2 regions of the Yoonia sp. GPGPB17 genome follow, and region 2 is predicted to be linked to the other one. Evidence: riboswitches for the same ligand, from Rfam matches in the RefSeq annotation. Region 2 holds a riboswitch; the other holds the start of a gene.
What was found. A riboswitch is a leader RNA that binds a small molecule or an ion and turns the genes downstream of it on or off. The one in region 2 is predicted to bind thiamine pyrophosphate.

Region 1 (4,344 bases), on a different contig from region 2:
ACAAGGGCGTATCAAGGGCACACCGGGGACCGAGCATTGGTAGGGCCGACCGCCAAAACGGCTGTCATCGGCGCAGGTATGGCTGGTCTGACCTGCGCGCGGGAATTGATGCAGCGCGGCGTAGATGTGGTGGTTTTTGACAAGGGTCGGGGACTGGGCGGCAGGATGGCAACGCGCCGCGCGGAGGGCGGTTTCCAATTTGATCACGGTGCCCAGTACGTTACACCGCAAAGCGATGGCTTTTCCGCGATGTTGAAGCAAGCCGAAGCCGCTGGTGTCGTGGCACGCTGGCCGCAAGATCGTGAAAAACCGGCGTATGTCGGTGTCCCCGGGATGACCGGCTTGGCAAAGCATCTGGGAAACGGCCTGACGATCCGAAAAGAAACCCGCATAGAGAGTATCGTGAAATCGAATGGTCGCTGGAAATTGATTTGGCAAGGCGGCGATGAGACGTTCGATCGGGTGGTCATCACCGCGCTTGCGCCTCAGATCGGCGCGCTCTTGCCCGACGCGCATCCCTTCAACGCCTCCCTGAAAACGGTCGAAATGACACCGTGTCTGACGCTGATGGTCGGACTGCCCGGTGATGTTGAACTGCCCTTTGTGTCGCGCCGCGCTCCGGAAGCGGACCTAAAGTGGATTGTGTGTGACAGTGCAAAGCCGGGTCGGCCGGATGCGACGTGCATTGTCGCGCATGCCAGCCGCGATTGGAGTATGCGGCATCTGGAATTGGATCGGGACGCTTTTGCCAAACTTATGCTGCCGCTTCTGTGCACGGCACTTGGTATCAGTGCTGTGATCACTCCGGCCTATTTGTCAGGACACCGTTGGCGGTACGCGTTTGTGTCCCGACCGCTCGGGCGTACCTATCTAGCCGACGAGGAGGAGACGCTATTCGCTGGTGGCGACTGGTGTCTTGGTGCGAAAGCCGAAGATGCCTGGGTTAGTGGGCAGGCCATTGCAGCGACGATCGCAAAACGGGTCTGATTTAAAATGACGCATAGACGAGACTAATGCGTCTCCCGGATTGACCGCACTGCCATTTCCAAGATAGCCTTGACTTGTCAGGGGCGCCGAGAGGCTGAGATGCACCCTTTGAACCTGAACCGGATAATGCCGGCGGAGGGAGGCAAAAACAGACCTAGTCGGTCTGTACCGTCTTTCCGTATCAAGCGAAAAGGAAAGATCGCATGCAACCCAATGCAGCCCTCGACGCGTTACGAACGCAATCGCCGCTTGTCCACTGCATCACGAACTACGTCGCCATGAACATCGCTGCGAATGTCACGCTGGCTGCAGGCGCATCGCCTGCCATGATCCATGCGCCTGAAGAAGTTGCGGATTTTGCCCTGATCGCAGGGGCTTTGACAATCAATATCGGCACTTTGTCCACCCCTTGGCTGGAAAGCATGAAAGCCGCCGCCGTCGCAGCAAATGCGGCCAAAGTGCCGTGGGTGCTGGATCCCGTCGCCCATTTCGCAACGCCCTATCGTGCCAAAGCAGCCCTTGATCTTCTTGCGATCAAACCCAGTATTGTTCGAGGGAATGCGTCGGAAATCATCGCTCTCGCAGGCGGAGCCGGGTCTGGCAAAGGCGCCGACAGTGGCGATCGCGTGAGCGACGCACAGCGTTCCGCCCGGGCCCTTGCAGTGCGCCATGACTGCATCGTGGCAGTCTCAGGCCCGGTTGATTTCATCACCGACGGCAAACGAAGCGCAAGTATCACCGGTGGTTCGGACATCATGCCAACCGTGACAGCCTTGGGATGTGCGCTAACAGCTTTGGTTGGTGCCTATGCTGCCATAGCACCCAGGTTCGAGGCGACAATTGCAGCGTTCGTGCACTTTGCTGAAGCGGGGGAGCGGGCAGGTGCTGAAACATCGGGGCCCGGCAGCTTTTCGGTCGCCTTCTTGGATACGCTTCACGCGCTACAAACCGGTGATCTTCTGGAGACGCGTGTGTCATGGAACTGATTCCACGCAGCCTTCGGTTGTATCTGGTGACGGACCCGAACCTTTGCCCCGGACCTGCGTTGATCGAGACGGTCGCAGCTGCGGTTCGCGGCGGCGTCAGCTTTGTGCAGCTGCGCGACAAGGAGGCCTCGACCCAAAGCCGCGTCGAAGCCGCGCGCGCGCTGAAACGCGTATTGGCAGGCAAAGGCATTCCACTTGTCATCAACGATGATCTTGAGGCAGCGGTCGCAGCAGACGTGGATGGTGTGCATATCGGCCAAGATGACGTCATTCCCGCATTCGCGCGGAAGCGTTTGGGACCGGACAAGATCATCGGCCTGTCTTGCGAGACGCCAGAACAGGTCGTGTCAGCAGACCCTGACCTTGCTGACTACCTCGGCCTTGGCACCGTTTTTCAGACTACGACCAAGGCGGATCACAAGCCAACGATTGGCCTGTCTAGTCTGGCCGAAATGGCGCGGTTGGCGCGGTTGCCAACAGTGGCCATTGGCGGATTGAAGCGCGAGCATGTGGCCGATGTCCTGCGGGCCGGATGCAACGGGGTCGCCGTGGTTTCCGCGATTTGTGGTCAACCCGATCCGGAACGCGCAGCGCACAACCTCAGCCATGCTTTGAATACAACAGCTGGACTTTCGATATGATCAGAAACGTTCTGACCATTGCTGGTTCCGACCCTTCCGGGGGTGCTGGTGTCCAGGCTGACTTGAAGGCCTTTGCAGCCAACGGGGTGTATGGATTGGCGGCCATAACGGCTTTGACCGCGCAGAATACCCAAGGCGTCAGCGGCGTCGAATTGATCGCACCGTCGTTCGTCAAGGCACAGATCGCCGCCGTTTTTGCCGACGTCCGCATAGATGCCGTTAAGGTCGGCATGATCGCAACCTCAGAGATCGCAGTAGCGGTTGCGCAGGCCTTGTCTAATCATCAAGACATCCCAATCGTGCTTGATCCGGTGATGGTCGCTAAAGGTGGCGCGCCGCTGTTGCAAGACGATGCGATGGAGGCATTGCGCGTGTCACTGTTGCCCCTGGCCACGGTCTTGACCCCAAACCTGCCAGAAGCCGCGCGTCTGCTGAACCGACGCGAAGCTGCTACCCGCGACGCAATGGCCGCCCATGCACGCGATCTGTCGGATTTGGGTCCAAATGTCACGCTGGTGAAAGGCGGCCACCTGAACGGGGACCAAAGCCCCGACGTTCTGTGGGATGGCATACATCTCCACTGGTTCGAAGCTGCGCGCATGCAAACCAGGAATACGCATGGCACAGGCTGTAGCCTGTCGTCAGCGATTGCAGCGCAGCTCGCCAAAGGTCTGGTGCCAAGTGCGGCCGTTGCCGCAGCGAAGCAGTACATCTCAGGCGCGATTGCTGCGGCTGATCTCCTGACAGTCGGACGAGGTAACGGGCCGGTCCATCATTTCTACAGTCTTTGGAAGGAAAAAACATGAGTAAGGCCCTAAAGGAACAGACCGTCTTGGTGACAGGCGCGGGCCGGGGATTGGGTGCCGCAATCGCGCGGGCATTCGCCCGAGAAGGTGCGCGGGTGGTGATCAACTATCGCAACAGCAAAGCGGCTGCAGAAGAACTTGCGACTGACTTGGGGGATCGTACTGTTGCTTTGCAGGCCGACGTACAAGATGCCGACGCAGTAAAGCAGATGGTCAAGCATGCAGAGAAGGCGGTTGGCCCGATTACGACCTTCATTCACAACGCCTTGGCTGACTACAGCTTCAACGGGGATGCGCGGTCCACCGTCGAGACCCTAAGCGCCGCTGAAATGCTCTCGCAACACAGCACTGCGGTGCTTGGCGCGCTGAATGTCATCCAAGCCACCGCTCCGGGGATGGCAAATTCGGGCTTTGGGCGGGTTGTCACGATCGGCACGAACCTCTTCCAAAACCCTGTCGTGCCCTATCACGACTATACCTCCGCGAAGGCCGCTCTGCTCGCGTTGACGCGCACCATGGCGGCCGAGCTCGGGCCAAAAGGCATTACGGTCAACATGGTATCCGGGGGTCTGTTAAGGACGACCGATGCCAGTGCTTCAACACCGCAGGAAGTCTTTGACTACATCGCGGGCGTTACGCCCCTGCGCTCGGTGGTGACCCCGGAAGAGGCCGCAGACGCGGTCTTGTTTTTTGCGAGTCCCTGGGCACGCGCTGTGACTGGCCAAAACCTCGTCGTTGACGGAGGTTTGGTGTTCGGGTGAGATGGAGAAACTGTGACGGAAGAGCCAATGCAGGATGCCTACCGTTTCCGCGTCTCGATGATTGCTAAGGGTCGAAGCGAAAGGAAGTTTTAGATCCGGGTTTTTTCTTATCTTTGAACGACCGGTTTGGTGATAGCATGTGCGAAGCAGCAGTCATGACGCC
Region 2 (4,344 bases):
TGGCGCAGCACCAGATTTTCACATGTCAGCATCCGCCCGCCCCCAACGATCACATATCCAAAAGAGCGTGAAGCTCAATGCCACCAGCAACAGCGCTGCTCCCGCCGCAGATTCCATGCGGTAAGCCCCCATCAACCGGTACATCGCCAGTGGCAGCGTTTCCTCGGACTGCCCCGCAAACAGGGCGATCACCCCAAGGTCCCCCATCGACAAGGCCGCCGCCAACCCGGAAGCAAACCCCAGCGGGCGTCGCACCCGGGGCAGAACCACCAAACGTACCCATGATCCTTTGGCCATATCCAGCGATAGCGCCAAGCGACCATAGTCTTTTTTGACTTGCGCGGCTGCCGGTGCAAGCGCGCGCAGCGCAAATGGCAAAGCTAGGGTCGCGTTCACCAGCATCGTGACCAGCAATGCAACATCAGCCGGGCGAATGAAGGGAAACACCAGCAAGAATGCGCCCGTTCCGACGACCAAACCAGACGCCGCCAGAGGCATGACCCCAACAACGGAAACCATCATGCCACCCCGTAGGGCGAGCGCGAGCGCCATCAGCACACAAAGCGCCGCCGATCCAAGCGCGACAACCACTGATCGTAGCGCGGCTACCCAGATTGTGGCTGGCATATTGAAGAACTCCGGCAATCCACGCAGAACGATCATGGTCAGTGGCAACAAAAGAAAGACCGCCGCCAAGATAATCACACCATAATCGACGCCCGGCCGCGCCAAATCCCACCGCTGTATGACACGGTCCAGCCCGGTCCCTATCGGATCATTGCCAGTGACCCGCCATGCCAAAACAGCGCCCAACACGCAGAGCACAAACTGAATGCACGCAAGCAAAGCCGCACGACCCAGATCAAAGTCAAAACGCACAGCCTGATAGATAGCCAACTCGACCGTTGTCGCACGCGGGCCACCGCCCATCGTCAGCGCCACGGCGAAGCTCGTCAGGCACAGCAGGAAGACGACAAGGAAGGTGCTGGGCACCACTGCGCGCAGCATCGGCACTTCCAGCAACCGCCACACCGGCACATTCAGCGAAGCGGCCAAGCGAAACCGTTCAGCCGGGATCGCCAGCCAGCCTTGCAAAATAAAACGCACGGCCAGCGGCATGTTGAAAAACACATGCGCCAGCACGACGCCATGCAGGCCGTAGATCGAAATGGGCGAGATACCCAACCATGCCAACCCGTCATTCAGCAGCCCAGCGCGACCAAAGATAGCAAGAAGGCCCAAAACGGCCACAATGACGGGCAACAGAAACGGTGCACCCAATAGCGTGATCAAGAGCTGGCGGCCCCAAAACCTGCGCCGCGCAAGGGCACGAGCAACTGGAATTGCCAACAATACACTGAAGAAAGCAGAAAGCAGCGCCTGCACAACCGTAAACCGGATTGCGGCCCAATCTGCGGGGGCCAGCCCGCCCCCCATTCGGCACGCCAGGCAACAGCACCCAGCGTACCAAGAGTTAACACAAGCACCAACGCCGCCGCAGCGGCGTCAGGCCATCGTGCAGTTACCGGGACAGCGCTGTGCGCCATTCATCCAGCGCCGCATCACGCTTTGCAGCCGCGTCCTCGGGCGACAACAGCAAAGATGTGCCGGGTGTGACCAATGTCTCAAACCCCTCTGGCAAGCCGCTTGCGGGCGTCACCGCCGGATACATCCAGTTTGTTGTCGGGATCACGCTTTGGAACCCATCGGACACCATGAACGCAAGGAACTGATCTGCAAGCTCCGGCTGGTCCGTGCCCGCAACTTTGCCCGCAACTTCGACCTGCATGTAGTGGCCTTCATCAAAAGCCCATGCAACCTTGCTGTCGTCTTCTTCAGCAATCAGGTGGTAGGCGGGCGATGTGGTGTAGGACAAGACTGCGTCCGCCTCGCCTTCAAGGAACATGCCGTAGGCCTCGGACCAGCCCGAGGTCACAGTGACGATATTGTCAGCCAGATCAGCCCAAAGCGCAGGGGCTTCGTCGCCGTAGGCCGTCTTGACCCACATCAGAAGACCCAGACCGGGGGTGGATGAACGCGGGTCCTGGATCACGATCTTGGTGTCACTGTCAGCCAATGCGCGCAATGACGCGGGCGCATCCGCACCTGCATTGCCAACGAAAGCGAAATAGCCCCAATCGAAGGGTAGAAACTCGGCGTCAGTCCATGCAATCGGCAGATCAAGATCAGCATCAACGCCATGCGGCGCAAACAATTCTGTTTCGCGGGCAGCTGCTGTGAGGTTCGTATCCAGACCCAGCACGATGTCTGCATCCGTTTGTGGTCCTTCCAACTGCAGCCGCGCCAGCAGTGCCGCACCGTCACCAGTGCCAACGAATTGTAGATCGCAGGCACATTCCGCCTCGAAGGCCGCTTCAATCGCGGGGCCGGGGCCCCATTCGGTGACAAAACTGTCGTAGGTCATGACTTGCAGCACTGGGGTCTCGGCCATGGCGCCTGTGGCACATAGGGCAAGTCCCGCAACAGCTGGCAGATAGGTGGTTGGTTTCATCGTATCCTCCAAATGCGACGGGCGGATTGGGGGATAGCGGGGTTGCTAAACCTTCCCTCCGCCGGTCTTAACCGGTTCAGGTTCTACGGGTCCGCATGATTGCATCTCAGCCACGCTGGTGGCCCCCCGAGGTAGGTCTTAGCTAAGCCGGTTTGGGCAGCGAGGCAAGGGAAAGCACTTGAGCCTGATTGTCACGCCCGCTAGACCCAAGCGGCAAAGGGGTACTTCTATGTCGATCAACAGCTTCGGTCATTTGTTTCGCTTCACTACCTGGGGTGAAAGCCACGGGCCTGCTTTGGGTGCGACGGTTGACGGCTGCCCACCGGGCGTGCCGCTTGAGGCACCGATGATCCAGCAATGGATGGACAAGCGCCGCCCCGGTCTGAACAAGAACACGACCCAGCGGAATGAACCTGATGCGGTGAAGATCCTGTCGGGTGTGTATGAGGGTAAAACGACGGGTACGCCGATCCAACTGATGATTGAAAATACCGATCAACGGTCGAAAGACTATGGCGATATCATCAACACGTTCCGACCCGGCCATGCAGATATCACCTACCACCAGAAGTACGGTCTGCGCGACCCGCGTGGGGGCGGGCGATCATCTGCACGGGAGACGGCGTCGCGTGTGGCCGCTGGGGGTGTGGCGCGCGAGGCGATCAATGCGATTGCGCCGGGCGTCCAGATCAAAGGCTATATGACCCAGATGGGCACAAAAAAGATCGATCCCGCCAAAATGGATTGGGACCAGATCGATCAGAACGATTTCTTCTGCCCGGATGCCGAGGCGGCAGCCGAATGGAACGACTACCTTGCATGGCTGCGCAAGGACGATCACAACTCTGTCGGCGCGATCATCGAAGTTGTCGCACGCGGCGTGCCCGCAGGCATAGGTGCACCGGTCTATGCCAAGTTAGACACCGATTTGGCTGCTGCGATGATGTCGATCAACGCGGTGAAGGGCGTCGAGATTGGCGAAGGCATGGCCGCCGCCGCGCTGACAGGCCGCGACAATGCGGATGAGATTTTCATGGGAGCTGATGGGCCAGATTACAGCTCGAACCACGCTGGCGGCATCCTTGGCGGGATCAGCACCGGACAGGACATTGTGGTGCGGTTTGCCGTAAAACCAACCTCATCAATCCTGTCGCCGCGCAAATCGATCCGCATGGACGGAACACCCACGGAAGTGATCACCAAGGGGCGTCACGACCCATGCGTCGGCATCCGCGCGGTACCTGTCGGCGAAGCCATGATGGCTTGTGTCATCCTCGATCACCTGCTTCTGGATCGCGGGCAAACGGGCGGCGTGCGCGGTCAGATCGGCTAACTACTGTTTCGACAGTTGCACGGCCAAGATACCTCCCGCGATAATCGCAACGCCAATAACGTCCAGAACGCCAATCACCTCGCCCAGCAAGACCGCCGCAATGGCGACCCCGAAGAACGGGTTGAGAAAGTGAAAGGTTGAGGCCTTCACCGCCCCGATGCGCCCCACAAGCAGGAACCAGACCAAAGTCGCCGCCAGCCCGGGCACCAAAGTGGTATAGACGAACGCGACAACCAACTGCCAGTTCCAAGTAACGTCCCAAACTTCGAGTGTCAGCGCAGGCGCCCAAAGAATTGCGCTGCCCACCAGCATCTGCAAGCCCACAATCATCAGCACATTGCCACCCGATGAGGCGCCCAGAACTGCAAGTGTTGCGATAGTCAAAGACACCACCCCGATCACACAAAGGATCAGCCCATAAACATCAACGCCACCCTGCAAGCGCGCGCCCATGATCAAGACCACGCCGATAAGCCCCGCGATAAGCCCCGCGATCCCC

Region 1: linked by a shared signal. The riboswitch ahead of thiM (hydroxyethylthiazole kinase) and the one ahead of thiB (thiamine ABC transporter substrate binding subunit) in region 2 are both predicted to bind thiamine pyrophosphate.

What each region holds. Positions count from the first base shown of each region.
Region 1 is NZ_JATACI010000003.1:52,298-56,641, reverse strand. It holds gene QTO30_RS20615 (DUF427 domain-containing protein) at 1-43, shown strand, start outside; gene QTO30_RS20610 (NAD(P)/FAD-dependent oxidoreductase) at 37-987, shown strand; TPP riboswitch at 1,057-1,145, shown strand; gene thiM (hydroxyethylthiazole kinase) at 1,191-1,973, shown strand; gene thiE (thiamine phosphate synthase) at 1,964-2,614, shown strand; gene thiD (bifunctional hydroxymethylpyrimidine kinase/phosphomethylpyrimidine kinase) at 2,611-3,420, shown strand; gene QTO30_RS20590 (3-oxoacyl-ACP reductase) at 3,417-4,181, shown strand.
Region 2 is NZ_JATACI010000002.1:2,749,306-2,753,649, reverse strand. It holds partial or broken gene QTO30_RS14535 (thiamine ABC transporter ATP-binding protein) at 1-32, opposite strand, end outside; partial or broken gene QTO30_RS14530 (thiamine/thiamine pyrophosphate ABC transporter permease ThiP) at 19-1,547, opposite strand; gene thiB (thiamine ABC transporter substrate binding subunit) at 1,523-2,512, opposite strand; TPP riboswitch at 2,549-2,651, opposite strand; gene aroC (chorismate synthase) at 2,742-3,845, shown strand; gene QTO30_RS14515 (DMT family transporter) at 3,846-4,344, opposite strand, start outside.